3 regions of the Pseudoalteromonas issachenkonii genome follow, and region 1 is predicted to be linked to each of the others. Evidence: predicted binding sites of a transcription regulator. Region 1 holds the regulator's gene; each other region holds the start of a gene.
The links. The regulator LexA, encoded in region 1, represses DNA repair genes until DNA is damaged. The targets are predictions, from matches to a motif close to TACTGTATNNNNATACAGTA.

Region 1 (10,607 bases):
TGCACAGCAAATACAAACATTGCTGTGTTGTCGTTACTATAAGTGGTGGAAAGCGGCGCGTAAAAGGTCCAACCAAATGCAGGGCCACCACCGGGCATAAATAATGAAGCTAATAGGATTAAAAACGCAAACGGTAAAATCCAAAAGCTCCAGTTATTCATTCTCGGTAAGGCCATATCTGGCGCACCAATCATTAGCGGGATCATCCAGTTTGCCAAGCCGGTAAAGGCTGGCATAACCGCACCAAACACCATTATTAAACCATGCACTGTGGTCATTTGATTAAAAAAGTGAGGATCAACCAGTTGTAGGCCCGGCTGAAATAACTCAGCTCGAATAACCATCGCCATTGCCCCACCAATTAAAAACATGGTGAGTGAAAAAATTAAATATAAGCTACCTATATCTTTATGGTTGGTTGTAAATAACCAGCGCTTAAAGCCTGTGGCAGGTTGATGGGCATGATGAGCCTCATTGGTATTAGGTTGTTCTGCAATGCTATTCATTATTTAGCCTCCCCATCAGCATCCAGTGCCGCTTGTATCTCGCTCGGTTGAATTACATCACCAGTGTCATTACCCCACGCGTTGCGTTTATAGGTAATAACAGCTGCTATTTGCTTGATTGATAATTGCTTTGCGAAAGACTGCATAGCCGTACCTGGTTTACCGTGGAGCAAAATATCTATATGCCCTTTGATATCACCTATGACTATTGGGCTGCCTTTAAGGGCCGGGAAAACACCCGGTAAGCCTAAGCCAGTTGGTTGATGGCACGCCGCGCAGCTCGCCATATAAACCTGCTCACCAAGCGCCATCAGCTCTTCTTTTGGTACAACTTGGTCTAATAACGCAGCGTCTGCTTCAGCTGCTTTTTGCTTGGCTTGTTTAGCCTCTGCTAACCACGTTTTGAAGTCTTCTTCTGTTTTAGCTTCTACCACAACAGGCATAAAACCATGATCTTTACCGCAAAGCTCTGCACACTGCCCACGGTAAGTACCAACCTCATTAATATTGGTCCATGTTTCGTTAATAAACCCAGGGTTTGCATCTTTTTTAACGGCAAAGTCAGGCACCCACCATGAGTGAATAACATCATCTGAAGTCATTAAAAAACGTACTTTTTGATTAATTGGTAGTACCAGCGGTTTATCGACCTCGAGTAAATAATTCGGGTTTTTATCAGCAAGGTTGGTTATTTCATTTTGAGGGGTAGCTAGCATGGAATAAAACTCAACGTCCTCCCCCATATACTCGTAATGCCACTTCCACTGTGAGCCTGTAATTTTAATGGTGAGATCAGCTTTGCTGGCATCCTCCATGGCAATTAAGGTTTTAGTCGCAGGAATGGCCATAACAATTAATATGACAAAAGGTATCGCAGTCCACAGTATTTCTACTTTGGTGCTTTCATGAAATTGGGCAGGGACAGCCCCTTTAGATTTGCGATGATGAATGAGTGCCCAAAACATAATGGCAAACACGATCACCCCAATCACACAACATATTAAAAAAATAGTCATGTGCAGTTGGTATACATTATTACTTATATCGGTTACGCCTTTACGCATATTATATTGGCTATTAGCAAGCACATTCTGCGAAAAAACAAACAATATAAGCCACAAGGAAGAACTCAGCTTACCCATGTGACGGCTCCTTTGATGCTATTGCTGACGCAAAGCGAAGAGGCATACGGCTTAAACGCCTATTCGTTATTTTTATTTTTTATAAGGGTGCTGGATTTAGTAAATGTGTGTTCTCAAAACGACTAAGCTGTGAGTTATTTTTATTCCAGCTCTTTAATAACTAGTTAAAAAATAAACAATAAGCAAGGTGAGTATGAAAAATAAACAAGGTGTATTTTTTAAAATGCGCAGCTAAAAAAATAGCAACTAGTCAGGCAATTAATCTAAGAGTCAGGTTTAGTAAGGGGTGTATTGAAATTACAGGATAGAAATATAAAAAATTGTTAACTTAAAAAAGCAGAGTAAATTTGTTTATTTATAAAGTATTTAGTGATTTTATTTATGATAGGAGAAGCACTTAACAACATATAGTCATACATTTGATAAGTTAGACATTGTGCTGCTAACAAACCCAGCGCCTAATCACTATTAAGCGCTAAATTATGCTTTAATACTACATCCAGTCAGCGTTACGAATAACACCTACCGCTAAGCCTTCAATATTGAACGACTCATTTTCTAAATCGACCTCAATAGCTGAAAACTCATCATTTTCAGCATGTAAGAGTACTTTTCTGCCCGCTTTTTCTAAACGCTTCACGGTTACATCGTCGTCAACACGGGCAACAATAACTTGTCCATTTTCGGCAACTTGGGTTTTATGCACAGCAAGTAAATCACCATCCATAATACCAATGTCTTTCATACTCATACCGTTAACACGCAATAAAAAATCGGCCGCAGGTTTAAACATTAAAGGGTCAATTTTACAGTGGCTTTCTACATGCTGTTGCGCCAATATTGGCTCACCGGCAGCAACCCTGCCAATTAAAGGCAAGCCCAACTGCTCTGGCTCCTCCTCTTCAACAAGCTGAATGCCCCGACTCGCGCCTGGCTTCATTTTAATAACACCTTTTTTGGCCAGTGCTTTTAAGTGTTCTTCTGCAGCATTCGCACTTTTAAAACCCAGTGTTTGTGCAATTTCGGCACGTGTAGGAGGCATACCAGTGTCTTTAATAAACACTTTAATGAGTTCGAGTATTTGCGCTTGGCGTTTCGTTAATGGTCGCATACAACTGGTTTTCCATACAGTACAATTAACTGTGAGTATATACAGTTATTTAAAAATCGCAAATATAAATTAATGCCTTATATGCCGTTATCATCAAACAATAACCTACTTTAAAAGCAGGGTGATAAATGTAATTATTAGCAACGCATTATCATATTAATAAATTTTAATTCTCAATTACTTATCCAAGGAGCTAGCATGAGTATTTGGCATCAACCGATTACATTAGAGTTTTGTAAGCAATTAGATCAAGGTATTACAGGCCAAGGGACACTCATGAAAACCATGGGAATAGAGATCAGTGAAATTGGTGATGACTACTTAGTGGCAACTATGCCGGCAATTCCAGAGCATCATAACCCTATGGGTATCGTTCATGGGGGTGCAAATGTGGTGCTTGCTGAAACAGTAGCAAGTTATGCCGCTAATTTTATGGTTGATTTCAATCGATTTTATTGTGTTGGCCAAGAAATCAGTGCAAGTCATTTAAAGGCATCACGCAATGGCACATTAACGGCCACAGCGAGAGCTTATCATATCGGCAAGCGCAGCTCGGTTTGGGATATTAAAATAACCAATAGCCGCAATGAGCTTTGCTGCGTATCACGTATGACCGCAGCCGTAGTTGAGCGAAAAGGCTAGTAAGTCAATTAACCAAGGTTGAAGTTAAATTACTTTTCGAGAGGGTAAATAGTAATTTCTACGCCTGCACCAATTGCAGATATACGTAACAAGGTATCTGCATGTAAGGCTTGGTTAAAGCATTTTGGCGAAGTGCCAGACTCAAACCCAATATCGAAAGTTCTGCGTGAACAACTCAACCATTGCTTTAATGCATTGCGTGAACACGACTCGATTAACTCACACAAGTGATTAATCGCTTTATCTGGCGTGGTTATTTCACCTGCAACCTCAATGCGAGCAAGTTGACGGTATTCGTCTTTATCATAATGTAAAATAGTTGCGACCTTTTTTAAATCAGCAACTAATACGCTAATATCTTGCTTTGACTCAAGCTCTAGATCTACATTTAAAAATTGAATTTCCGACATTATCTCGTTTTTACCCTCTATTAATTTCATTGCAAACTTTAACGCAGTTTTACCGTTATACCAAATCAACAACGCAGGAATCACCTCATTAACGCATTTTTAGCGTTAGCCTCTGAATATTGCCCACTATTTACTCCTCAAAAACGCCCTCTACAAAATACGCAAATTAAAATTAAAGCATGCCGGCGGCAGTTTACTTTTTTATTCTAGGCCTTAAACTAGCCGCTCCTGTAGTTCACGTATGTGATGGATATGATTCGGTTTATTTTAGCTTTGTTGGCTTGCTGTGCTTGTTTTTCAGCAATGGGCGAACAATTTACGCGGTTTTCGAGTGCCAAAAAGCACTTAATTAATACCCTTCCCGAAAACGCTAAAAGTATTTATTGTGGTTGCGATATAAAAAAACAAGGCAAAAAGTTGGTACCCGACCCTACCCATTGTGGCTACGTGCCTCGCAACACACTAACCCGCTCAGGCAAAGTAAATCAACGTGCCCTGCGAATTGAATGGGAACATATTGTCCCTGCATGGGAATTTGGTCACCAGTTACAATGTTGGCAAGATGGTGGGCGTAAAAACTGCCGCAAAGTTAGCGCTAAGTTTCGCATGATGGAAGCCGATATAAACAATTTAGCCCCTGCAATTGGTGAAATTAACGCCGATCGCTCAAACTACCGCTTTGGCATGTTAGCCCAAAACGCGACGCAATATGGTCGCTGTGAGGTTAAAGTTAATTTTAAACAACGTGTTGTTGAACCGCCTGTTCATGCACGTAAACGCATTGCCGATGCGTACGCTTACATGCAAAAAACGTATGGTTTAAAAATTTCAGCTAAACAACAAAAGCTATTTAATGCTTGGCAACAACAAGCTTATGCTGCTAACACAAATAGTAAAAAGCTGTAAGTTTAAATTAAAAGCGTGTAACACACGCTTTTAATTAACCTATAACGCTTGGTGTGGTCCAAATATTTCGTAGTGAATGTTTGAGCTTTGCACACCTAAATCAAGTAGCTGGCCTTTTACGTAAGCCATAAATGATGCTGGTCCACACAAATAAAATGCCCCTTCGCTAATAGGTAATGATGCCTCAAGCACCGTTAAATCCATTAGCCCAGTGAAATCACACTCCTCGCCACCTTGATTAAACCAAGTAAATGTTTTTAGCTGTGGATGCATTGCCGTTTGCTGCGCTAAATACCCTTTAAATGAAAATTCGCGGCTGTTTTCACACGCGTGCAAATAACTAATCGCTTGATTTTTATCACCACTAAGTAGCGTTTGCAGCATCGCCATCATCGGGGTTTGGCCAACGCCTGCTGAAATAAGTACCACTGGAGTTACCTCATTTTTTAAAATGAAGTCTCCCGCTGGCGGGTATAACTCTACTCGTGCGCCTTGCTCTAGTGAGTGTAAATAATTAGACACCACGCCAGGCTTTGGTTGGCACTCTTTTTTAACGCTAATACGATAGTTTTTAGCATTGCTCTTTTGCGAAATAGAATACTGGCGGATCTCTTCATATTCTGCGCCCTCAGGCTTAACTTTAATGCCAATGTACTGTCCTGGCTTGTAGGTAATAACTGCTTTACCATCCACAGGTGTCAGCGTAAAACTAGTTACGAATTCAGATTCAACATGTTTATCAGTAATTTCAAACTGGCGCGTGCCTGCCCAGCCACCATGGTTGTTTTTACTGTGCGCATACAATGCCGCTTCTTCGGTAATACAAATATCAGCAAGTACACCGTAGGCCTCGCGCCACGCATATTCAACATCGGCAGTAAACTGCTCAGGAATAAGCTCTTTTAACGTACCGATTAAATGTGCGCCCACAATAGGATAATGCTCAGGTAAAATATTTAAGCTGGTATGCTTATGATTAATTCGCGCTAGCGCCTCTTTTAACACGGCTAAATTATCAATATTTTGCGCGTACGCAGCCAACGCATTAAATAATGCAAATTGCTGACGACCCGTTTCTTGATTAGTCATATTAAAAATATGTTTAAGCTCGGGATTATGACTAAACATGCGCTTGTAAAAATGATCGGTTACGACCGTACCTGCCTCTGCAAGCAATGGCACCGTGCTTTTAACTATTTGTATGGTTTTATCGGATAACATGTTTATTTCCTATGTAATAACTAACTGCTTGCATTTAGCATTACACAGAGTGTGCCAACTAATTAAACCTATAATATTCAAAAGGTTAAATTAACTCGCTTTACAAGATGGGTCTTTATGACCTACTATAAAACCTGTAAAAATACACTAACAGGTCATTTTGACATGAACCAACAATTCAACCTGACGCAAGTTGCATTAGAACTTGCGCAAAGTACGTTACATGCTCACAGTTTTGAGCAACTTTTAGCCACGGTTGAACGTGTTATTCCCAGCGATGCCAGTGCATTATTAATTTGCCAAGGTGAGCAATTAAAACCCTTAGCCATTAAAGGGCTTATGCCCGATAGCCTAGGACGACGTTTTGATATTGCGGAGCATCCTCGCCTTAAAGCCATCTGCAGTAGTCGTTTGGCTCTGCAATTTGCACATGACTGTCCACTACCTGATCCATACGACGGGCTACTACTGGCTAAAACCGGTGATATTCCAGTGCATGCCTGCTTAGGGTTACCCCTTTATGATAAAGACGCACTACTTGGCATTCTGACCTTTGATAGCCTTAACGCCAATGCGTTTGACGGTATTACCACTGATACACTCAACACCTTACAAACCTTGTGCAGTGCGCACTTTAAAACAGCCCTAGAGCTTGCCCATTACAAACAACATGCGCAGCACTCTAGTGAATTAGTACAAGCGTTAAACCGTGAGGCGCTCAAACGTGATGGTGGTGAAATTATTGGCCAAAGCTCTGCAATACAAACGCTTAAAAATGAGATAAAACTGGTTGCGGCATCAAACTTTAGTGTCCTTATTTTAGGTGATACTGGGGTCGGCAAAGAGTTGGTGGCACGTAATATTCACTTACACTCCGCACGTAAAGATCAGCCATTAATTCATTTAAATTGTGCATCACTGCCTGAAAACCTCGCAGAAAGTGAATTTTTTGGCCATGCAAAAGGCGCTTTTACGGGTGCGCAAAATGCTCGCCAAGGTAAATTTCAGTTAGCCGATGGCGGCACCTTATTTTTAGATGAAATCGGCGAGCTGCCTCTGGCTATGCAAAGTAAATTATTACGCGTACTGCAAAGTGGCGAAGTACAAACCGTTGGCGAAGATGAACTTAAATATGTCGATGTTAGAGTGATTGCAGCAACCAATCGCGACCTAAAACACGAAGTAACACAAGGACGGTTTCGCGCCGATTTGTACCATCGATTAAGTGTTTATCCACTCACAGTCGCTCCATTGAAAGCCCGTGATGAAGATGTTATTTTATTAGCTGGTTATTTTGCAGAAAAAACAGCCCGCAAGCTCGCTATTAAACAGCTAAAACTCAGTATTGAAACGCAACTGCTGCTTAAAAAATATGACTGGCCAGGCAATGTGAGGGAGCTTGAGCATGTGATTAATCGGGCTGCATTAAAGGCTAAACAACATCAGTGGCAGCAACCAATTATTACTATTGAACCTGCGCATTGTGAGCTAAATTTAAGCGCTGTTAACACCTTAGCTCTTGAACACTCAAACCAGCTTGTAATCCCACCTTTAGCAAACAACATTTCGTTAAAGCAAGCCACAGATACCTATACTCAGCAACTTATAATACAGCAACTTAAACAACATAATTATAACTGGGCAAGCACAGCGCGTAGTTTACAGGTCGACCGCGCTAACTTAACGCGGCTAGCCAAGCGCTTAGGTGTTTCAATAAAAAAATCGTTGTAGCCTTTTTAACTTAACTTTCGCTGCCTAAAATAATTTTTTAATAGCTGACTAAACGCTTGAACTTTTGCCGTTCGATGCACTAAATGATGCGTAACCAGCCACAAATCGGTTGGCCAACTCAGTTCATTAGGCAGTACAGGGACTAAATCAGAGTATTGCGCTGCAACATCATGCTGTAATCCGCCAATACCGAGTCCTTTTACTATGGCGCGGGTCGCTTCTGAGGTTTCTGACACTCTTAGCTTAACTTGCGACGGGGGAATATTTTCATCAACCCATGCAAAGTAAGGCACTTTGGCATTATACCCTGCTACACCTGACACAAAGCTATGCAGCGATAGTTGCGCTAATGTTTGTGGCAACCCATAACGGCTAATGTAATGCTTTGATGCATAAAATCCTGACGAGAGCGCCGCTAAATGCTGAGCAATATAATCACCCTCATCCGGTCTGGGTCCAGCTCTTACTGCGATATGTGCTTGGCCATGATCTAAACGTAAGCGTTTTTGATCCATAATCACTTGTAATTGCACTTGCGGATGCAAGGTTTGAAACTGCTCACACACCTCACTTAATACATCAATAAAGCCACTAACTGTGGTGAGTAACAAGCTACCTTGCAAGGTGCTATCTGCAGCAATAATGTCATTATGTAGGCGCTCTAGTTCACCATTAATCGCTTGTGCTGTGGTAAATAACTTAGCGCCAATTTCTGTGACTTTGTAGCCGCGAGCATGGCGATGAAATAGTCGCGCATTTAAGCTTTTTTCTAAGTTATTTATTCGCCTGAGCACCGTACTATGGTGAACATCTAACACTTCGGCAGCGGCAGTTAAAGTACCTAAGCGCGCTACCTCGTAAGCAACCTTCAGGTCTTGCCAATCATTAAATTGAATTGCCATGATAACTACTCTTTAATCTGTGCATATACGCACACAAGTTTTGCGTTTATTTGGCTTTTCTGCAAGTGATTATTTGTTAAAGTCACATTATACAAACTCATTATCAGGAGCAGCTCATGACAACACCAAAAATTATTGCCCTAGCAGGTAGCTTACGTAAAGATAGCTTTCATCAAAAACTCATTAACGAAGCGGCACGCTTTGCTTTAGAAAGTGGCGCTGAAGTAGAAGTGATTAAACTCGCAGACTTAGCCATTCCTATGTTTGATGAAGATCTCGAGGCACAAGGCACACCAGCCGGTGTACAACAACTTAAAGACAAACTTCGCGCAGCCGATGGCATTTTGCTGGCCAGCCCAGAATATAATGGCTCTATTACCGCCGTGTTAAAAAATGCTATTGATTGGGCATCGCGCACCGAACAAGGCGCAGAGCCTGCATTTGCAAATAAAGTAACCGCGTTATATGCAGCCTCACCAGGTGGGTTGGGCGGTTTACGGGGCTTAAATCATGTGCGTGATATATTATCAGGCATTGGCAGCTTAGTATTAGCGAACCAACTGGCAGTACCGGCTATTCATACTTTATTAGATGACAACGGTCGAATTAGCGACCCCGCTACCGCTGAAAAAGTGGCTGGTCTTGCACAGCAGTTAGTTAGCGTAGCAAGTAAGCTTAAATAAGCAGCCACTATAACTTTGTTGCTGCAAGCTTTGCAGCAATAAAGTCTTCATGGGTAACATACAATAAATTAGCAACACGACGAATAACGTATTCTTCTTGTGGATCAAGTTCTCCATCGGAGTACGCTAAACGCCAAAGTAATTCAACTATATCAATGCGTTGCTGTGCACTACATTGATTGTTAATTTGCTTAGAAAATTGAAAATAATCAATGGCGTCATCTAAGCTTGCACTTGCTTGCTCGGTTAACTCATCTACTGCTTCATCCGTTAAATCAAAATATTTTTTTAATGTTAGACTTAGCGTATGTTGCTCATCAGCCTGTAAATCGTTATCCGCTCGCATTACCTCAATTAATAATGCGGCAACCGCTGTTTTTAAATCATGTTGTTCAATATCATAATCTTGCTGATCAATACTCGAAAAAAGCTGTTTAATTTGCTTGAACATCACATTTCCCCTTTTTGGGTGTTAGACTTATATCATAACGGGTTTAATAGATATGCTGATCACACTACCCAAAATCAAGATGGAGTTAAAGGTTTATGAGTATAAAAGCCAATCATTACATACATGGAATTATTAGCTGGTGTTTATTAACAGGGTGTTTGAGTGTGTCGGCAGAGCAAAGTGAAATGCAGCGACTTTATGATTTTGATGAAAAGGTGCATTATAAGCAAACTCAAATAGACACTAACAATTACCACTTAGAAATACAGTCTGACGACTACCCACATTTTAGAAACCAAAGTGTGTTTTTGTTGCGCCACGCAAATCGTTTATGTCACGATAATCCTTTTATGTTAAAAGTGACTGAGGGCGTGCAGGAGTACCAACGCTTTCCAACTAAACCGCGTGCTTATCAGCCACCGCTCAGTGTATTTGTGCAGTGTGAAATGCCTGCAGAAAAAACCTCAAAAAAATAACACCTCGTTATTTTCAGTAAAACCACTGAGTATTAAAATAGCCTGTGGTTTTACTGTAGTTAACCTGAACTAAGTTAGTTAACGCCATATCCCCACGGCGCAGCCGGTGGTGTGATAGGTTTAGTTAAATCAAAATCAACACGGAATTCGCGACCTTGGCGAATAAGTCGATAAGTGAACTGTTCAGGGTAAATATACATTTGCCATGTATTGCCTACCGATTGCGGTATGCCTTGGCTAACAAATAACTCTTTTGAATACTGATCTGCAGGGAATGACTGCAAATTAGCAAAACCCGCATCCACAGTATGACCGCCATACATAGTAGACACATCATCGCTGCCATCTTTATGGCGATGATCGTGCTTTAGGCTCAAACCACTACCTGTTTTAGTAATAATCCACGTACGTGAAGCATCATCACCG
Region 2 (10,607 bases), 810 kb from region 1:
CTTTGTGGCCAATTGATAACAGTTAAGTTACATGGTATTAATAATTCGACTTGTAAAACAAGTAAATTATAACATATCAACAAGGACTTAAGGATGAAGCAATCAATTGCATTTACACCGAGCTTAATCATCGGTGCTACTATCGCATTGTCAGCAGGTTTTAGTACAACGACTTATGCTGCACAGCAAACTGCAGAAAAAGTAGAACGTATTCAAGTAACAGGCTCTCGTATCAAACGTTCGGACATCGAAGGCCCGTCTCCAGTACAATCCATTAATAAAGAAGACATCGAAAACATGGGTTATGACAACCTACAACAGCTTCTTGAAAGAATGCCTGTTGCAGGTAATGGTACTTTTTCAACCCGTGGTAATAACCAAGACTCAACCGCAAATGGCTCAGCTGCCGTCAGCCTTCGAGGCTTAGGCGCCGATGCTACCTTGGTACTTATTAATGGTCGTCGTGTTGCAATCAGCGCATTTGCTGAAGGGATCACCAACTCATTCGTTGATATCAACAGTATTCCTGTTTCAGCAATCGAACGTATTGATATTTTAAAAGATGGCGCCTCAGCAATCTATGGCTCTGATGCTGTAGCGGGTGTTGTAAACGTTATCTTGAAAAAAGATATTGACGGTATTGAAGTAAACTTAGGTTACGGCGGCACAGATGGCCCTAACTATGAAGAAACTACAGCCAGTATTGTTTGGGGTACTACTAGTGCAAAAAGTAGCGCATCCGTTATTATTGATTACTTTAAAAACACCTCTTTATCATCAGATGAAATGGGGCGTTTAGGTACTGCTAATCAATCTCCATATGGCGGTGAAGATTTCCGTTCATCACGTGGCTTCCCTGGCTACTTCTATGTTGATGGCGTTAAAACAATAGACCCTGCGTGTCCTGCAGAAAATGCAACATCAAGTGGCAGTTGTTTATTTGACTATGGTCCATTTGGCTATATTGCACCGGCATCAGAACGTGTAGGTGCTATTTCACAATTTGAATACCGCTTTGATAATGGCATAACGGGCTTCTTAGAAATGGCCGTTCAGCATAACAGCTCAATTGCAGCAGGTGCCCCAACGCCACTTGATGAAGATGCGGGCTTAACAGTACCAGGTAGTCACCCTAATAACCCATTCGGCCAAGATATTGAAATAGGTCGTTACAGAACCGTAGATGCGGGTGCGCGCCAATGGGATATCGAATCAGACACATTACGTTTTGTTGCTGGTTTAAAAGGTGAAATAAACGATTGGAGCTGGGAAACAGCGGTACAAAAAGGACGTAGTAAGTCATTACAAACTGGGGATCGCTCACAAGGTTGGGTACGCACCGACTTCTTACAACAAGAAATTGATGCCGGTAACTACAACCCATTTGGCGGCACTTACAACGATCCGGCCGTAATTGATAGAATTACTACGAGTTTGGTTCGTCAAGGCGAGTCTCATATGACGTCGTTCGATGCTAACATTTCAGGTGAAGCATTTAGCTTTGGTGATGATGTTGTCATGATGGCGGCCGGTATTGAATACCGCGAAGAGGACGTAACGGATACGCCAGATGATCAATTCCAACGAGGATTAATCTTTGGTACCGAGTCTGTGTCAGCTGCAGCAGAGCGTGACCAATACGCTGCCTATGTAGAGTTTTCAATTCCACTTGCTGAGAACTTAGAGCTACAACTTGCTGGTCGTTACGATGATTACAGTGACTTTGGTACCACAACCAATCCTAAAGTCGCTTTACGCTGGGCACCTACTGATGAAATCACAGTGCGTGGTTCTTGGGCACAAGGCTTTAGAGCACCGTCACTTGCACAAGTAGGTTTAGGGCCATCTCAAGAGAGCCAGTTCTTTATCGATAATTACCGTTGTGACGCAACAGGTAAAGATTGTGATGCACTAGATTACAACATTGAATTTGCTGGTAATCCTGACTTAGAGGCTGAAGAGTCTGAATCTTGGAACGTCGGCTTTATTTGGGCACCTACAACTGACTTTGGTTTGAGTGTAGATGTATGGAGTATCACCCAAGACAATAAAATTGATGAGCAAGAGTTTGGTCCAATTTACAACTCAGAGTGTAATAACCAAAACAGTACCGTATGTGTTCGCTTACCTCCTTCAGGTACGGACAGTTTAGGGACTATTCAAAAGATTTTCAGTACTTTTGAAAACGTGTCATCACAAGAAGTTTCGGGCGTTGATATTTCAGCAAACTACAATCACTCACTGGATGATTTAGGCTTACTAAAATTCAATTTAGAATGGGCTTACCAAGATAAATTTGAAAAAGACGGCCGCGATTATACCGGCGAATATGGCTACCCAGAGCATCGCTGGATTTTCTCAACTAACTGGGAAATTGGTCAGTTCAACACAAACATGAACATTAGTTATGTAGGTGAGTTTGAAGATACGCCAGATATCGACTTCGATGGTAACTTAGACTTCGATAGTAATACATCGCGTACTGTTGATTCACAAGTACTGGTAGATTTACAAACATCATACCGTATTACTGAGTCAGCAAAGGTATCGCTAGGTGTGAACAACTTATTTGATGAAGAGCCACCGTTTGCAATTGGTGACGGTGATTCAGATCTGTATGGTTACGCATCGGGTGTACACAACCCTCGTGGTCGTTACATTTACACTAAAGTTAGCTTTTCGTTTTAATTTAAAATAATAAAAAACCGCCATTTTGGCGGTTTTTTTTCTTAAACTAAAGGGCTAAATTATAGCTCGCCTTCGTTTTCAGATAAGAATTTAGCAACGCCTTCAGGGCTTGCGTCCATTCCTTTTTTACCTTCAGTCCAACCAGCAGGACATACTTCACCGTGCTCGCTGTGGAATGCTAGTGCATCAACCATACGGATCATTTCGTCGATGTTACGACCCAGTGGTAAATCGTTCACTACTTGGTGACGTACGTTACCTTCTTCATCGATTAGGAAAGAACCACGAAATGCAACGCCCGCTTCTGGGTGCTCAACGTCGTATGCTTTACAGATTTCGTGTTTAACGTCTGCAACTAGTGCGTATTGAACTTTACCAATACCGCCGTCTGCTACAGCCGTGTTACGCCATGCGTTGTGTGAGAATTGTGAATCGATAGAAACACCAATTACTTCTACGCCACGTTTTTGGAATTCTGCATAACGCTTATCAAAAGCAATAAGCTCAGAAGGACATACAAATGTGAAATCTAGTGGGTAGAAAAAGATTACTGCTTTTTTACCTTTGATTTTTTCGTGAAGGTTATAGCTATCTACAATCTCACCGTTACCTAGAACAGCTGCAGCGGTAAAGTCTGGTGCCTGACGGCCTACTAATACACCCATTTTATTCTCCAAATATTTTGAGTTTATTGTCAATTGCTTACGCAATACTGATTACTAATATGGGCACTAATTTTAAAATTACAATAGCAACCATATTTAATTAAACATTATTCTATGGCTATCAAAAATAAATTAACAATCGTATTTATAGATAGCACCGTTCTAAAATAGCGAACGCTTGATAAATGGACTGATTTTTAATCATAAAAAAACCTGCTTTAAGCAGGTTCTTTTTACTAATCCATAATATCGCTAGGCATATCACCGCGAATATGTTGCCATATTTCACCGGTTTGATGACCATATTTACGCATCATGAATATTGCACCATCGTGCTCTTTATTCTCAGCAAGCTTAGTTAAGTCTTTATAAAACTGGCGTGCAAGCTCGCGAGTGCGAGGATCTGAAAAGTAATGGCAGCCAATCTTAGAATAAAAACCTTTAAAGCCATTAAGGATGAGCACATAAATGCGATTGTTACCGGCAACAGCTAATTCATGATGAACTTTATAATCATAATCTGCAAACGCTTGCGCGCTGTCTTCTAATTCATCACTTTGTGATAAAATTTCGATAACACGCTCTGGTGCAAGCTTTATAGCTGCACGGGTATAAATTGCGCTGATATTAGTACGTGCTGAGAGTAACTGATCGGTTAGCTCTGGCATTTTATCTTCATCTAAACGTGCCAGTGTTTCAAGGATATTTAATCCTGAGGTTTCCCAAAAGTTATTAACGCGAGTAGGTTTACCATGTTGTATTGTTAACCAACCGTCCCTAGCTAATCGCTGTAATACTTCTCGTAATGTGGTTCTAGTAACACCAATTAACTCTGAGAGTTCACGCTCAGCAGGCAGAATTGAACCTGGAGGAAAATCACCATTCCAGATTGACTCTACTATGTATTCCTCAGCAAATCCTGCTGGGCTTTTCGCTTTAAAAATTCTCATTCAATTCCTACTCGAATTAATTCACATCACATCGCTACATACGATTAACTGACTGATTGTACCAGACAAGCCACAACTAACAAGTAAAGTAAGTTAAATTACCTAGGTATGTGATTAAAAAGGCAACTTTACTTGTATGATTCGCTAGTTTTACCGATAGGTTTTAAACACAATATGAATGCCAACCTATTATTCATACCAGACACTTTGACTATTATTATTTAGTTGTTTACACCCTCTATAAGCTGGACTAAGTTAATGACATTAACCAGACTATTAAACGCCTCCCTAGGGAAAAATCATGCAACAGAGTGTCCCATCTGCAATATTTATAAATTTTTTAGGTAAAGCACCTCAATGGTATAAATACACCATTATTGCATTTTTAATAATTAACCCGCTGCTGTTTCAATTAAACCCTTATTTGTCTGGCTGGGTACTGGTTATTGAGTTTATTTTTACACTGGCCATGGCGCTCAAGTGTTACCCACTGCAACCTGGTGGTCTACTTGCCATTGAGGCACTATTAATTGGTATGACATCAACCACGCAAGTTGAACATGAAATAGCACAAAACCTAGATGTGCTTTTATTACTTATTTTTATGGTTGCCGGTATTTATTTCATGAAAGATCTGCTGCTGTATATTTTTACCAAGTTAGTGGTTTCAGTAAGAAGTAAAACCGTTTTATCGCTTGCGTTTGCAATAGCTGCTGCGTTTTTATCAGCTTTTTTAGATGCCCTAACTGTAATGGCGGTTGTTATTGCGGTGGCCATGGGCTTTTATAGTATTTATCACAAGGTGGCTTCAGGAAAAGATTTTATTAGTGAGCACGATATTAACGATGATAACCAAGTAAAAGAGGTAAACCGTCAAGATCTTGAAGAGTTTCGTGCTTTTTTACGTAATTTACTCATGCATGCCTCGATTGGAACCGCACTTGGCGGCGTGTGTACTATGGTTGGTGAACCACAAAACTTAATTATTGCAGAGCGAGCAAGTTGGCTATTTGGAGAGTTCTTTTTAAGAATGCTGCCCGTTTCTTTACCCGTGCTTTTTGCGGGCTTATTAACAACCTTTTTATTAGAAAAAACAAAAACCTTTGGTTATGGGGCAAAACTGCCAGAAACAATTCATGCTATTTTAAAAAACCATGCACAAACACTTGATAAAAAACGTACCAAACGCGATAGAGTTAACCTCACAATTCAAGCACTTATCGCTATCTGGTTAATTACTGGCTTAGCGTTACATTTAGCAACCGTGGGCTTAATTGGATTATCGGTAATTATTTTAGCCACGTCGTCGGCCGGCATAATAGAAGAGCACCAACTCGGTAAAGCCTTTGAAGAGGCCCTCCCCTTCACTGCACTACTTTGTGTATTTTTTAGTGTAGTTGCAGTAATCATCGATCAACAACTCTTTACTCCTGTGATTACTTGGGTACTAACATTTGAAGGGCACTTACAATTGGTGATGTTTTTTATCGCTAATGGATTGCTTTCAATGGTCAGTGATAATGTATTTGTCGGCACTGTATATATAAATGAAGTTGCTGCAGCTCTAAAAGCAGGTCAAATAACTCGAGACCAATTTGATTTACTTGCAGTGGCGATAAACACCGGCACAAACTTACCCAGCGTGGCCACCCCTAATGGTCAAGCTGCTTTCTTATTCTTACTGACATCAACACTAGCTCCCGTGTTACGCCTATCTTACGGTCGAATGGTGTATATGGCTTTACCTTACACTTTTGTGCTTACCTTTGTTGGGTTAAGCTCGACTTATTTTGGCTTGAGTGAAATAACCAGTTTGTTTTATGACTGGGGGATAATACAACACCACATCCCTGTAGCGAATTCTGGGCATTAAGAGCTTACCCAACTTTGAGGAGCTAGGAAATTTCATAGCTCCTCACTTTTCCCTTTTACTTGCTCCGCTGTTTATCCTACGTCATAATCTAAGCCCTTATTTAAATACGGATTTGTTATGAACTGGCTTGCTAATCTAAGTACTCAACGTACACCTTGGTTATTATTCAGTGGGATTGTTTTTCTGCTTGAAGTCATCGCGCTCTTTTTTCAATACAACATGGGGTTAGCACCGTGCATTATGTGTATTTACCAACGCACCGCGGTATTAGGCTTACTTTTTGCCGGTATTATTGGCGCCAGTAAACCAAACAACCTCGTAGTCCGTATTGTCGCTTATACAGTGTGGGGAGTTTCAAGTGTATGGGGGTTACTAATAGCTCGTGAACACATTGAAATGCAAACAACCACTGACCCCTTTGCATTTAGCTGTGAGTTTGAGCCGAATTTTCCAGAGTTTATGCCATTACATCATTGGATACCGCAATTTTTTGAGGCAACCGGTGATTGCGGAAACATAGATTGGCAATTTGCAGGCTTAAGTATGCCAGCATGGATGGAAGTTATTTTTGTATTGTTTACCGCCACACTTTTTGCGTTAGTGGCCAGTCGATTAATCTCTAAAAAGTCACTTTAATATGTTTACTTTTTTTTCAAGCCACGTTGACGAACTTAAACACTTAAAAGTTCGTCAAAGACAAACCGTTATTGCGATCTCGTTAAGTATGCTCTCTCCTAGTGACAGAGTGTTAATGCGTATTGTAAAGCTTATGCTGCTAAGCCCATTTTTTTTAATATTTACCCTTTTTGAAGGATGGCTACTCGTGCCCTTTTTGATTGTGGCTGGTTTAAGCTACCCACTACTAACCGCCCCCGTAGATATTAACTTTGCTAAAAAGCACCTTGGTGCTGCCTTAAAACAGTTTGATCAGGGCGCATAGCGCCCCTTTTAGTTAAAACGTCACCTTTCCATCAAGTTTGGCTAGCATTTTTTTACCCACCCCTTTTACTTTAGCTAGATCTTCAAGTGATGCGAAATCACCATTTGCTTCTCTATAATCGATAATTGCCTGTGCTTTTTTCTTGCCAACACCTGGTAACTTAATTAACTGTTTTAAATCAGCAGTATTAATATTAACCACGGCTGATTGCATCTGCTCTGATAGCATATCGCTTTGCGCAAAGGTGGTACCCATAGGTAATAAATATAAAGCAGCGGCTAATGAGATGATTTTAATTAATTTCATACTATTTCCTTTTGTGTTCTTACATGAACATTCGTTGATTATTTACACCCAGCACTTTTACATAACGTTGTGGTTACTAAGTACTAACGGTAACAATCACTCCTTGCGACTCCTTTACTGCAACGCGTTATAAAGTGACTTAATAAATAAAGTAGAGTTACTCTTTATTGTCAACCAAGCTGCAGATAAACTAAGGCTAAAGCTTGCAAAACCACGCGCAAGCTTGTACTGTATATAAAAACAGTAATCTAATGATTTAAAATAATCATATTGCCACGTAAGTAAGCAGGAGAAATCATGGCTGTTGTTGTTAAATATGTTGTAGAACGAAACGGAGTCGAGCGCATGACGTTTACTACTAAAAAAGAAGCTGATGCCTATGACAAAATGCTCGATATTGCCGAGTCACTAGAACTCATGCTTGAAAAAGTAGATGTGCCGCTAAGTGAACAACAGGTTGAGTCGCTCGCGCTGGAGATTGCAAAAAGTAAAGACGACTTTATGGCCGTACTTAAAGGTGGTAAAGAAGTACCCACTAAAGCTAAAAAAACAAAGTCAGATAACGTTGCGGATATAAAAGATAAAGCAGCGAGTTAGTACTTTCAAAAGCTCAATAGTAATTATTAAAAAACTGAATTCGGTATTCGAATTCAGTTTTTTTATGCCTTTAAATAATAATAGCTAAAGGCAAGTAATCGGTGATTAAACGAGATGAATGGTCTTTTCTAAAGGTCAGCCAATAAAAAAATGCCAACCAGTTAAACTGATTGGCATTTATAAAAACCAACACTTTACGTTAGCTAATCAGTTACAATGACGATTCAACTTCATCAAACAGATCAGTAATTTCTTTTTTCGGTTCAGCTGTCACAAGGCTTCCTACCACAATAGCAATACTCGCTAAAATGAAGCCTGGGACGATTTCATAAATTACACTGCTTAAGCTCTCACCATTAATGGTAATAGGCGCATAAATCCATACAAGCACTGTTAAAGCACCAACAACCATACCGCTAATAGCCCCTTTTAAGTTCATACGTTTCCAGTAAAGGCTAAACAAGACAAGTGGACCAAATGCAGCACCAAAACCAGCCCATGCGTTGCTAACTAAATCAAGTATTGAACTATTACGGTCATACGCTAGGTAAATAGCAAATAACGCAACCAGTATTACGCTAATACGCCCTACTAACACCAGCTCAGTTTGCGAGGCATCGCGGTTTAAGTAAATCTTGTAGAAGTCTTCAGTAAGCGAGCTTGAACACACCAATAATTGCGATGAAATCGTACTCATAATCGCAGCTAAAATAGCAGCCAGTAGGAAACCAGCAATTAATGGGTGGAAAATAAGTTCAGCTAATACTAAGAAAATGGTCTCTTTATCGGCAATAGGCATTTGGTTTTCAATCATAAAGGCAGCACCAAATAAACCGGTAAATACCGCACCAATCGCAGATAGTGTCATCCAAGACATACCAATACGACGCATAGTTGGCATTTCTTTCACTGAGCGAATAGACATAAAGCGAACAATAATATGTGGCTGACCAAAGTAGCCTAAGCCCCAAGCCATCGCAGAAATAATAGCAATGGTAGAACCACCAGCAAACCAATCAAGCATATTCAATGAATGGATTTCACTGGCTTTAGGTGAACTTAACAACTGCTGGTAATTTGCATTTGCTAAAGTATCCATAAATGGCTGATCTAGCATCATATAAGTAGCGATAGGTACTGCAAGCAAGGAGATAAACATAATACAACCTTGCACGAAGTCTGTTAGGCTAACCGCTAAAAAGCCACCAAATAAGGTGTAAACAACAACCACACCCGTGGTGATGTATAAACCCATTTCGTAACTCATCTGAAATGAATTTTCAAATAACTTACCACCGGCGACTACGCCTGATGAAGTATACAAAGTAAAGAACACAATAATAACAATTGCAGAGATCACACGGAGGATATTCTTGTTATCATCAAAACGATTTGCAAAATAATCAGGGATGGTAATAGAGTCATTTGCTTTTTCAGTATAAACACGCAGTCTTGGGGCGACTAAGAAATAGTTTGCCCATGCGCCTAACACTAAGCCAATAGCAATCCAAACCTTGCTAAGCCCAAACAAGTACATTGCGCCAGGTAGGCCCATAAGTAACCAACCACTCATGTCTGATGCACCCGCTGATAAGGCAGCAACACTGGGGGCTAAATTACGACCACCTAGCATATACCCTGATATATCGCTGGTAGATTGCTTATATGCGTATAGTCCTATTCCCAGCATTACAATAAAATATAATGCCAGTGAAATAATCATTCCTGTTTCCAAATTTGCCTCCACTTAAATAAGTAATAACAGGCTTTTAATCCAAATAATGACTCTTGAAATCTTATAATTAAGACAGTATTGGAATAAAAGCTTTCTACTGAACTATAACACGGTAATTGCTAATAACTCCAACCCGCTCATTTAAGTAGATAAAAAACCATCGGTTAGCTCACTTTTGCAACAAATAAAATGAAAAACAATAAAATTAGATTAAGAAATACCAAACCAACCATAGTATTTTATTAATAATGTTCATTTTACCGATGCTATTTTGAATGTTTTCCAATATATTATTACAATGTTAATCAATTTCTACTCTTTCGGAATCCTATATGTATTTTTACGCTGCTCGGCAACCTATTTTAGATCGCAATAAAGAACTAATTGGCTATGAGCTTTTATTTCGTGATGGAGTTGATAACGTATTTCCAAATATTGACGGCGATGAAGCCACGTCTCGACTGATTGAAGGCAGTCAATTTAACTTTGGCTTAGAAGATTTAACTGATAATAAACCCGCTTATATTAACTTTACCTTAGACACCTTGTTAAAAGGCTACCCAACCCTTTTAAACAAAGATGGGGTGGTAATTGAAATACTCGAAACCGTCCAGCCAGGTAAACGCTTATTGGCAATTGTTAAAGACCTAAAAGAAAAAGGCTATACGCTAGCGCTAGATGACTATGCACATCAACCTGTATGGCGGCACTTTTATCCGTTTATCGATATTATTAAAGTCGACTTTTTAACTTGTGATATTGAAAACGTTAAAACGATCATAGAGGATTTAAAACCTTATCCACACATAAAATTACTTGCTGAAAAGGTTGAAACTTACGCGCTTTACAATCA
Region 3 (10,607 bases), 990 kb from region 1:
TGAGTCACGAACTTCGCACACCTATGAATGGCATATTAGGTATGGGAGAGGTTTTGCTTCGAGATCAGTCTTTAAGTAATGAACAAAAAGAGTTGTTGCTCACGCAGCAAAAAAGCGCCAAAAACTTGCTTGATATTCTTAACGATATTTTAGATTTTTCTAAAATTGAAGCAAATGCCATGGAGCTAAATAGTAGACCCACGCAGCTAGCTCCATTTATCGAAAATATACGCTCTTTATTTACGCCGATTGTTAGTACTAAAGAGGTGGAATTTAGCATAATTCAAACCACAAATTTACCACTGTACATTAGTGTTGATGAATTACGCTTAAATCAGGTGATTATTAATTTACTCTCTAATGCGTATAAATTTACAGAGCATGGCTTTGTGCGATTATCGTTCGATTATAACGATAATAAACTTCAGGTTAGCGTTGAAGATAGTGGTATTGGTATTGCAAAGGCACAGCAATCATTATTATTTAGTGAGTTTACTCAAGCTGATGTGGGCGTTGCACGTAAGTATGGCGGAACAGGGTTGGGGCTGGCTATTTCTCAAAAGCTAATAAAAATGATGGACGGTGAAATTCATTTACACAGTGAAGAGGGTAAAGGTAGTACGTTCACCTTTAGTATTAGTGCGCCAGAATCAGCAGACGCTCCCTCAAAGTTACCTAAAAAAACAGCTTCGCAGCCAAACCTTTTGGATAAACGCATACTGTTGGTAGAAGATAATGCGATTAACCGACAGGTGATTGCAAAAATGCTTGAGCCTACTAAAGCGAGTTTAACAATGGCTGAAGATGGCTTAAAGGCGCTTGAAGTATTGAAGAGTCAGTCGTTTGATTTGATTTTAATGGATTGCCAAATGCCGAACATGGATGGCTATGAATGCACTCGCGCGATTAGAACCACTGAAATTAAAACCGGCTTACGAGTACCTATAGTGGCGATCACTGCAAATGCTTATGAGGAAGATAAGCAGCGCTGTTTAATTGTTGGTATGGATGACTTTATAGCCAAACCCATTAATAGCGATGATTTATATACAGTGATTGGTAATATACTCAGCTGAGCAGCAGCTGAAGAGCACAAAGCATAGTTCAGGGTTAGTATGCTAAGTGGCCGAGGCGTGCTCGGCAATTCATATTATACTTTTTTGGTCAGCCACATACCGCCAAGTACGGAAGCAAAAAATAACCAAAACTCTGTTTTAAGTGATACCAGTTGTACAAGCCCGGGGCCCGGGCACACGCCGCTTAAGCCCCAACCTAAACCAAATAAAATAGAGCCAGTAATTAACCGCGTATCGACCTTTTTTAAATCGCTAAGGCTTAGTTTGTCGTTAAACACCGGCGTGCCTTTTTTAGTGAGCCAAAACCATGCGCCCATCATAATGGTCATTGCAACAGCCATAACAATAATTAAGCTACCGTCCCATTGCTGATTAAAAGTGAGAAAGTTAAGCACTTTATCTGGGTTGGTCATGCCACTAATAATTAGTCCCAAACCAAATACAAACCCTAAAATAAGTGTAATAATTGCGTGCATGATTTACCCTACTAAATTAGCGGTGATAATGGCGATTGCCATAAACGTACAGGTTGATACCCATGAACGGGCCGAAAAGCGAGACATACCACATACGCCGTGACCACTGGTGCAGCCATTCGCTAACGTGGTCCCCGCACCGACCAAAAGCCCTGCAATAATAATCATCCAAGGCGATAAGCTTAATTCGCCTACTAACAGCTCAGGGGCAAATAATTGTATAAATACACCTGCTAGTAATAACCCCATCACAAAACACAGTTTCCAACGAGAAGCTGCTGCCAGTGGATTAAAAATTGATTTTATAAGCCCTGAAATTCCCGCTACTTTACCAAATAAAACCAGTAATAACGCGCAGGCTAGACCAATTAAACCACCGCCAATAGCCCCAGTTAGTGGTGTGAATTCGGTTGTCATCGTTTAAATCCTCCAAGCAAGGGATACACCCAATCCTGATTGTTCCATTGAAATTGATAGTTGTTGATTAGGCGCTAAGTAGTTTGCACCTGTTACATTTTTAGAGGGTGAATAAAAAGCCATTGCGTTAAATTGCACCGCGTCACTAAGCGCATGACTAATGCCTGCTGTAAAATGCCATTCTTGCACACCGGGCGCTAAAATATTAAATAAAATGTCAGATGATGGAATGGGTTGCTCAGTATAAGAAGCACCAAACCTAATTTTTTGTTGCTCAGTGCGTTGCCATTGATAACCCAGTTTATAAATACTCATATCGTGCCAACCAAAGCCTGCTCCGGCTTCAGCCCCTAGTGGCGCTGACATTAAATTAGTAATAGGGTTGGCGATACTTTTTACTTCACTGTAATTTATTTTTTGCCAATCAAACACCACTTGGTGCGATGGTAAAAACTGCCAAGCGGTACCGAGCTGAATAGAGCTTGGTAAATCAAACCCGCCTTGCTCTGCAAACAGGCCGCTGTAACGGTAAAATTCATCCATAGACACTGATGAACGGTAACTGGCGCCCCAGCTAAATGACGAGTTAATAATGTGGCTGATCCCAAGTTGCATTCCAATGCCTGTGCTGGTATCAACGCCATTATTAGACAGCGCCTCTGGCTTTTGCGAAAAGGCGGCAAAATTTGCCAAACCTTGTGCTTCAAATTGTTGCACTACATAAATAGCAGAAACACCTAGGCATATTTGTTCATTTAATTGATAGCTTATGGTTGGACTGACAAATAACTGTTTTAAGTCAACACCAGTGGTGCCGCCATAAAATGTGCCTTGAGGGGCAGAAGCAGCCACATATTCTGTGTTCATTCCGCCGTTACCGTAAACTAATAGGCCAATATTAATGCGCTCATTTAATTGATGGTCAATAGCAAATTCGGGAATTGCAAATAAGCTGTTATCACTTTTTTTGGTTGTTGCGTCCAAATACAGTGCATTGGGAAAGTATTCATCGACCTTTGCAGCGGTGTAGTTACGCTCAGGAGCAAATAATTCTATGCCTACCGACATTTGCGTACCATTAGCTGAAAAAGTAGCCGGGTTATTTGCACCCGACATTAACTCTTCTGATAACGCTACACCAGCACCTGCCATGCCTTTGTGAGTCATACCGTAGCCATGAGTAAAATAGCCATTCGTTGCAAATACATTAAATGTGCTTAACGCAGAGGTGAAAATAAGGCCTGAGAGTAACTGTTTTTTCATTTAAATTGAGACTAAGTAGAGAAAGTTGGCGAACAATAGCTAACTTTTTATATTCCAAAAAAGAACTTTAAAAGATTATATATACTAAAAAAGCATATTGTTTGTGGATGAGGAACAGGTAAATGAAAGGGCTTACAAAGGAGGGTTAAATACACTGGAGTAAAACAGCATTATTAAGCGCTATTTTACTCCAGCTAAGTAATTACATTGACTCTAATTTCATACCGCGTGTCTCTTTAATGTATTTAACTACAAAAAACACACTAATAAACGCCGAGAGGGTATAAAAGCCATAGGCGCCTGCTAAACCAATACTACCTAGCATGATAGGGAAGGTCATAGTAATAGCAAAGTTAGCTATCCACTGCGCACTAGCAGCAACTGCAAGCGCGGCGCCGCGAATGCGGTTATTAAACATTTCACCAAGCAGTACCCACACAATTGGGCCCCAGCTTAAACCAAAAAATACCACAAACAGGTTAGCCATTATTAAAGCAAAGGTACCCATATTTTCGCTAAGTGCTAACTTGCCCGCTTCATCAAGGCCTGCACTGCCAAAGGTGTAGGTAAGTGCACTTAAACTAATAAACATACCTATACTACCTACCAGTAACAATGGCTTACGTCCCACTTTATCAACTAAAGCAATAGCAATAAAAGTAGACAAAATATTAGTGGTACCCGCAAGCACGTTTATAAACAGTGATTGTGATTCATCAAAACCAGCGGCTTGCCAAAGCTCTGAACCGTAATAAAATACCACGTTAATACCAACAAATTGTTGAAACACTGACAAGGCCACACCCACCCAAACAATAGGGTGTACCTTTTTACTGCCATCGATAAATAAATCGCGAATACTTGGTTTTTTATCGCTTTTCAGAGACTGCTTAACGTCATTGATTTGCGCATCAGCATCATCGTTTGAAATTTTATTAAATACAGTTTTAGCGTGTTTAAGCTTGCCTTGTGCGACTAAGTAACGCGGTGACTCAGGAATAAACAAGACCCCAATTAAAAATAAGCCTGCAGGAACCAGTTCAGCCCAAAACATCCAGCGCCATGCAGCTAAGTCTAACAGTAAAATACCCTCGGCACCGCCTGCGGCATTAGCAATTAGGTAGTTACTTAAAAAGGCAGCAAACAGACCCAGCACAATAGCAAGCTGCTGCAGTGTTGCTAAACGGCCGCGTAAGCTGGCAGGTGCTACTTCGGCAATATAAGCCGGCGCTAAAACAGATGCCGCACCGATACCTAATCCACCAAATAAGCGGTAAAAAATAAACTCAGCTGAGCTATCAGCAATACCAGAGCCAAATGCACTGATAGCAAATATAAGTGCAGTGACAATCATAATAGCGCGACGGCCAAATTTGTCAGCTAATGGGCCAGCAGCTAAAGCACCCAGCGCACAACCAAGTAAAACAGAGGCAACATTAAACCCTGTTGCTACACTGCTTGAGTTAAATGTATTACCTAATGCCGATACAGTGCCATTTATAACGCCTGAATCAAAACCAAATAAAAAGCCACCAATGGCGGCAACAGCCGATATAAAAATAACGTATAAAAGTGAGCACTTTGTCTGTGCGCTTTGCTCACCTTTAGTTGCATGCTGTGTTGTCATGTTGTTCAATCCTAATTTTTATTATGTGTAATGAAGTTAAAGTACCACTAATAATTTGCGGGCAACCTTAGCACAGAGTAATCACGCTAAAAAAGATATTTCAATAGTAATACGTATGCATAAATAAATTAATTGAGTTGCGCGAGGGTCTGTTTATCTTTTGAGATTGAAGTTTCAGCAGTGTGTTTGGTTTTTAAGCAAAATAGATCTTTTGCCATGTGAATGCCCGTAAATAGGTACTAACGCTTCGTTAATGTTAAACACGCACTGCTTGAAGGGTTCTGCTATCTACACAGGTGAAGATAAGGGCCAGGGTATAAAAAGGGTGCTCGGTTTTAACTTAGTTTATTAGGTAACAAACCTCGCTGAAATTAAAGCGCCCGAGATTGAATCAATTTAAATTCTAAAAGGCTATTAACTCCTAATTGGGTTGCTAAAAGCGCTCAAATAATTATACTGTTTTTATATACAGTATTGGCGGTTTTTATGAGAAAAGAGTTACCAGCAAAATATTATTTGGCACATTTTAAAGAGCTAATAGGCTTTGTGAGTGATAAATGTATGCATTTACTTGAGCAAAAGCACATTACATTTATTAATAAAATAAACACCCTCGACGAGCAAAGCCAATGCATGCTAGCACGTATTTATTCTCGTAAACCTTATTTAGTGCAAACTCAGTCATTAAATTATGAAGAGATTATTTCGCCTTATCAGGCACTTTTTAATTTAAAAACAGCTGGGTTAATCTGTGACCCCTCACAAGCAGACGCTAAGCAACTGCTTAGCCATCTAACAAAGCCGGCCTTAATTGAGTTGTTAGCTCAACAAGAGCTGCCACCACTATTTAAAAAAAGTGCTGCTAAAAGTTGTTTAGTTGAAGTCGCTATTTCATTTTTTGAATCTAAGCCAGAGCGTCTTTCGCATTTGTATAATCAGTACGTGATCAATAATAGAGATGAGTGTTACCAGTATTTTGAGTTTTTGTATATTGGCAGGCTCAGTGCCGGTGATGTGAATCATCAAAACCGGTTTGTACTAAGAGATTTAGGGGTAACCCCTGTTAGGCAAGGACATCATGAAAGTTTGTCTCGCTTTGACTCAATTGAGGAAGCGCAATCTAACTATGTGTTAAACCGTTTTCGGTTAGCCGTTAAAAACGCGAAAGATGACAATGAAAATGAGACGTTAGCAAAACAGTTAATAAATGAATTAGCAGTAGGGGCTGTAGCTCGAGAGCTAAAGAATAAGTTATTGGTCATACTTTATAAGCAACTAAAAACAACTAACCCTGTATTAGCGTTTGATGTACTTAATGCCTGCGAGGATGATGCGCACGCACTAGAAATTCAAATAAGAGAGCAATACCGTTTAGGTAATAAAGAATGGGTAAAGGCGCAACTTGAGAAAATTATAGAAAATCCGCTCACCGATGAGTTACTGTACTTTGCGGATGACTTTTTAATGCGCAAATTTAACAAGCAAACACGCTCACGGCTTAGTGAAATGTTAGCCAGTACACGCTGTATTATAGAAGTTGATGAACTTTACCGTGGCGATGTTGAGTTAGGTGTAAGTGATCACTACACTCGTCAAGGCAAACAGGTTTTTTATACTGAAAATACTTTGTGGCAAAGCTTATTTGCGCTGGTTTTTTGGCAAGAACTCTTTATTGAAACCCCGACACCGCCTTGTAATGAATTTGATATTTACCCGCAAGCCTTAAAAACAGACACCTTTTATTTAAATCAATCCTCACAAATAGAAGCGCGGCTAGCTGCGTGTAATAGTGCCCAGAAATTGCTGAGTTTAGTGTGTAACCATGCAGCGAAGTATTATGAGCAACCAAATGGCTTATTTAGATGGCACAAAGATGTATTAAAGCCATTAGAGATGCTTATTTTAAACAGCCCGATAAATGCGCTATTAAGCCATTTAAAAAACATGGCAAAAAACTACCGACAATTAAAAGATGGTTACCCCGATTTAATGATTGTTGATAACAGCGCAGTTCATTTTGAAGAGGTAAAAGCGCCCGGAGACAAGCTTAAAAGAAACCAGCTAGTGAGCATCGATAATTTAAAAAATAGTGGATTTAAAGTTAATATTGCAGCGGTGAAGTGGTATGTAGACCCTAACCGTATTTATAGTGTGGTAGATATTGAAACTACAGGAGGCCTAAAAGGCGGTAACCGCATTACCGAAATTGGTATTGTTAAAGTAAAGCAGGGCGAAATAGTTGATACATGGACCACATTGATAAACCCAGAGCGTCCCATCCCGCGTTTTATTACCAAACTAACTGGTATTAACGACGCCATGGTAAGTGATGCGCCTATATTTAGCGACATTGCTTCGACTTTATTAGATAAGCTTTCGGGTAGTATTTTTGTCGCTCACAATGTTAATTTTGATTATGGTTTTATTAAAAAAGAGCTTGAGGGGCTGGGAATCAACTTTAAAATGCCAAAACTATGTACCGTTGTTGAATCACGTAAAGCATTTAAGGGATTAAAGTCGTATTCGCTGGGAAATTTATCTGCACACTTTAATTTAGACTTAACCAACCATCACCGTGCATTAGACGATGCCAAAGCGGCCGCGCAGTTATTATTACTGGTTCAGCAAACGGACAGTCAGTGATAGATTTACGTCAGTTAAATGTATTTTGCTTAAAGTAGTAAAGTGCCTTGTGTATAAATACAGGGTATTAAAACATTAGGTTTATCTATTTTTAATGGCTGATTAAAACTACGCTTATAAAAATAATCGCTGTAAGCTTTGCAATCCCATGATAATATTAAATTTATGTTAACAACTTTTGGGGCGGGTGTTTTAAAAGTGGTTATGTTTCTGGGCAAAAACAATAATAAATTAAGGATAATAATGAATCATCGACAATTGAGTGCCACTTTGCTGGTATTGATGGCTTTAATAACTGGCTGTAATTCGTCACCAATAAGTCTTTACAGCGATAATACTATGAAGAAAAAAGAATATAATGGTGTTAAGGCATACAGAAAAGGGGAGTTTGAAGAGGCTTTTAACTATTTAGAAGAACCTGCTGCATTGGGTTATAAAAGTGCACAATACACCCTAGCGTTTATGTTTTTAAAAGGACAATATTTAGAGCAATCAACTAAGCTTGGTATGGGGTGGTTGGGTGTTGCTGCAGAAGCAGGCGTTGAAAATTGGTCACAACAATATGATACTTTTTATGCCGCTGCGACAACACACGAAAAGCAAGAAATAGATGCAATTGTTGCCGTTTATATTGAACAATTTGGTGTTAAAGCTCAAAACATGACCTGCCGTAGGTCAACATCACCTAGGCGCACATTCGGCGAAATTAAAATTGATTGTAATAAACACGATGGTGTTGTCACTGTTCATGAAATACAAACAATAGAGTAAAGCTAGTTACTAACTAGCTTCTTTTCAAAGTCACTTTTTACGATATCGAGCGCTTTTAATACTTCTTCTGGCTCTACATCGTGTTGCTCTAAAATCATAATTAAATCAACAGCCAGTTTCACGTGTGTGGGAGCGTCTTCTAACGGGTTACTCATGGAGCTCTTTCTTTTTAGCTATTTGATCAATCGCAAAATTAATGGCAAGTTCAACGCGTTGCTGCATATCTAAACGATCTGTTTGAGTTAAATAAAACGCCATATCTACATCGTATCTAATATAACGGGGTGGTAATTGATTGAGTACGGTACAGCAAAAGTCAGCCATTATATCGTCGTTGTAACGTTCATTAAGTTTACGTTTTTCTATTTCTTCTAAAACGAGTTTTTCGTAAAAATTGTGTATGTCGTCATCTAATCGCATATTCCTGTCACTCTTTTTTATTGTCTGTAATGAGTCTATACCAAGGATTGTTATAAATCGAGAGCCGCTTTAAATAGTTGCTTATGGACACTAACTAAATTGTTGCTGTTACGTTGATAACCGCCACCTAAAGCGCACATAAGCGGGATGTTTCGCTGCTTACAAAAGTTAAGAACGGTAAAGTCACGCGCGTATACGCCAGCTAAAGAAACATCAAATAAGCCAAGTTCGTCTTTGGTATAAATATCGGCGCCCGCATTATATAAAATAATATCGGGCTGGTGGAGGCGAACACATAACTCAAGAGCTTGCTCTAGTGTTGTTAAATACTCTGCATCTGTGGTGTTTGCAGGTAAGCCAAAGTCATAGTTTGAGTGCTGTTTTTGCCGAGGAAAGTTTTGTTCACAGTGAATTGAGCAGCTAATTATATGCTCGTGCTGTTGGGTTATTTGCGCGGTACCATCACCTTGGTGTACGTCACAATCAAATATTAATACGGTGTCGGCTTGCTCCGTTGCAATAAGATGCGCTGCCGCAATGGCTAAACCATTAAAAATACAAAAGCCACTGCCGTAATTGCTGTAAGCATGGTGGTAGCCGCCACTTAAATTAGCCGCTAAGCCGGTTTGCAGTGCATTCTCAGCTGCTTGAATACTGGCACCAACAGAATAAAGGGTTCGCTCGACTAGTTCAGGTGAGTGCGGAAATCCCATTTTTTTAACTGCTTGGTCAGTTAACGAGCCATTTAAAAAATCAGCGATGTACTCTGAGCTATGACACAATTTTAATTGCGCTGTTGTTGCTGGCGAAGGCGATATAAACTGGGTGTAGCCTAAAAATTCAACTTCATGCTTGAGCTGCTGATACTTTTTAATTGGAAAGCGATGGCGTTCAGGTAACTCTAATTGCGAGTACAGATGGTGATAAAAAAGCTGCATTAGCGTAGCTGTTGTTTTTCTACTTGTTGAATTTTGTCTTCGGTGGCAGAAATTGCTTTTCTACAACGCCCGAGTCGCGCATGAGTGGTTAAAATTTCCTGGTTAAGCTTTTGTGCCTGCGCTGGTGATGCTTTTTCCATTTGCAATTTACGCTCTTCAATCATTAATACCAGGCGGCGCTCAAATTCATGGTTTTGTTTAAGTTCATCATATAATTCGTGGGATGATTGCATGATTTTTTGCACCGCTTGTTTATAAACAGGCTGTTTAGCACGAGGCTTATAATGACTTTTATTTTCTTTCACCCAAATAGGGGTCGATTTAATTACATTAAATACCGCTTGTACTTGGCTGGCAATGCGCTCAAGTGCGTAAGTGTAGGCATGGCGGTGGTCGCTCGGTGGTAGGCTGGCTATTTCATCTTCTATTTCTACTACGTAATCAACCAAGTTCATGCTTTTGGTGCTAAATACGGCTCTGTCAAATAAGCTTGGCTGTGCCTGCATATAACGATTTTTAGCAAATAATTTTGCTTTATCAAATTGCTCAGCTTGTTGCTTAAGCGTAGCAACTTGTTGACGTAGTTTGTCTAAAGCAGCAGATTGCATATTAAAAGTATGCCTCGTAAATTAGTTTTAACGCTAAAAGTATAACCATAGTATTAAATACTGGGCGAATAAATTTACTGCCAAAACGAATAGCTGAATGTGCGCCAAACCATGCACCAAGCATGATAAAGAAGCCCATTGTAATTCCCAGTAAAAAGTTAACATGGCCAAGTGCAACAAAGGTGATCAGAGAGATGAAGTTAGAAACAAAATTCATTGAACGCGCCAAACCACAATTGAGTAGCAAACTCATTTTATAAAGCATACCGTTTGAGGCAGTCCAAAAAGTTCCCGTTCCAGGCCCAGCTAAACCATCAAAAAAACCTAGGCTTAATCCTTGTAGCCACTGTTTTACTTTTATTGTGCGG

Region 2: PISS_RS11190 (YebG family protein) is a predicted target of LexA. The motif match lies at 7,649-7,668, and genes of this name have one in related genera.
Region 3: PISS_RS10390 (exonuclease domain-containing protein) is a predicted target of LexA. The motif match lies at 5,314-5,333, and genes of this name have one in related genera.

The regions. Positions count from the first base shown of each region.
Region 1 is NZ_CP011030.1:3,219,742-3,230,348, forward strand. It holds gene ctaD (cytochrome c oxidase subunit I) at 1-506, opposite strand, end outside; gene coxB (cytochrome c oxidase subunit II) at 506-1,648, opposite strand; gene lexA (transcriptional repressor LexA) at 2,142-2,759, opposite strand; gene PISS_RS14975 (PaaI family thioesterase) at 2,958-3,401, shown strand; gene PISS_RS14980 (hypothetical protein) at 3,431-3,811, opposite strand; gene PISS_RS14985 (endonuclease) at 4,064-4,717, shown strand; gene hmpA (NO-inducible flavohemoprotein) at 4,757-5,938, opposite strand; gene norR (nitric oxide reductase transcriptional regulator NorR) at 6,104-7,669, shown strand; gene PISS_RS15000 (LysR family transcriptional regulator) at 7,675-8,571, opposite strand; gene PISS_RS15005 (NADPH-dependent FMN reductase) at 8,688-9,254, shown strand; gene PISS_RS15010 (tellurite resistance TerB family protein) at 9,262-9,705, opposite strand; gene PISS_RS15015 (hypothetical protein) at 9,801-10,181, shown strand; gene PISS_RS15020 (hypothetical protein) at 10,256-10,607, opposite strand, start outside.
Region 2 is NZ_CP011030.1:2,407,057-2,417,663, forward strand. It holds gene PISS_RS11155 (TonB-dependent receptor) at 94-2,688, shown strand; gene PISS_RS11160 (peroxiredoxin) at 2,748-3,353, opposite strand; gene fadR (fatty acid metabolism transcriptional regulator FadR) at 3,590-4,303, opposite strand; gene nhaB (sodium/proton antiporter NhaB) at 4,605-6,176, shown strand; gene dsbB (disulfide bond formation protein DsbB) at 6,294-6,812, shown strand; gene PISS_RS11180 (DUF6170 family protein) at 6,814-7,116, shown strand; gene PISS_RS11185 (ComEA family DNA-binding protein) at 7,129-7,422, opposite strand; gene PISS_RS11190 (YebG family protein) at 7,720-8,019, shown strand; gene putP (sodium/proline symporter PutP) at 8,231-9,742, opposite strand; gene PISS_RS11200 (EAL and HDOD domain-containing protein) at 10,087-10,607, shown strand, end outside.
Region 3 is NZ_CP011030.1:2,233,077-2,243,683, reverse strand. It holds gene PISS_RS10415 (hybrid sensor histidine kinase/response regulator) at 1-1,076, shown strand, start outside; gene PISS_RS10410 (DUF6691 family protein) at 1,151-1,552, opposite strand; gene PISS_RS10405 (YeeE/YedE family protein) at 1,556-1,969, opposite strand; gene PISS_RS10400 (OmpP1/FadL family transporter) at 1,973-3,232, opposite strand; gene PISS_RS10395 (sugar porter family MFS transporter) at 3,435-4,859, opposite strand; gene PISS_RS10390 (exonuclease domain-containing protein) at 5,346-7,502, shown strand; gene PISS_RS10385 (SEL1-like repeat protein) at 7,746-8,273, shown strand; gene PISS_RS10380 (YbaM family protein) at 8,276-8,428, opposite strand; gene PISS_RS10375 (late competence development ComFB family protein) at 8,421-8,693, opposite strand; gene PISS_RS10370 (histone deacetylase family protein) at 8,744-9,631, opposite strand; gene PISS_RS10365 (primosomal replication protein) at 9,631-10,239, opposite strand; gene PISS_RS10360 (TSUP family transporter) at 10,241-10,607, opposite strand, start outside.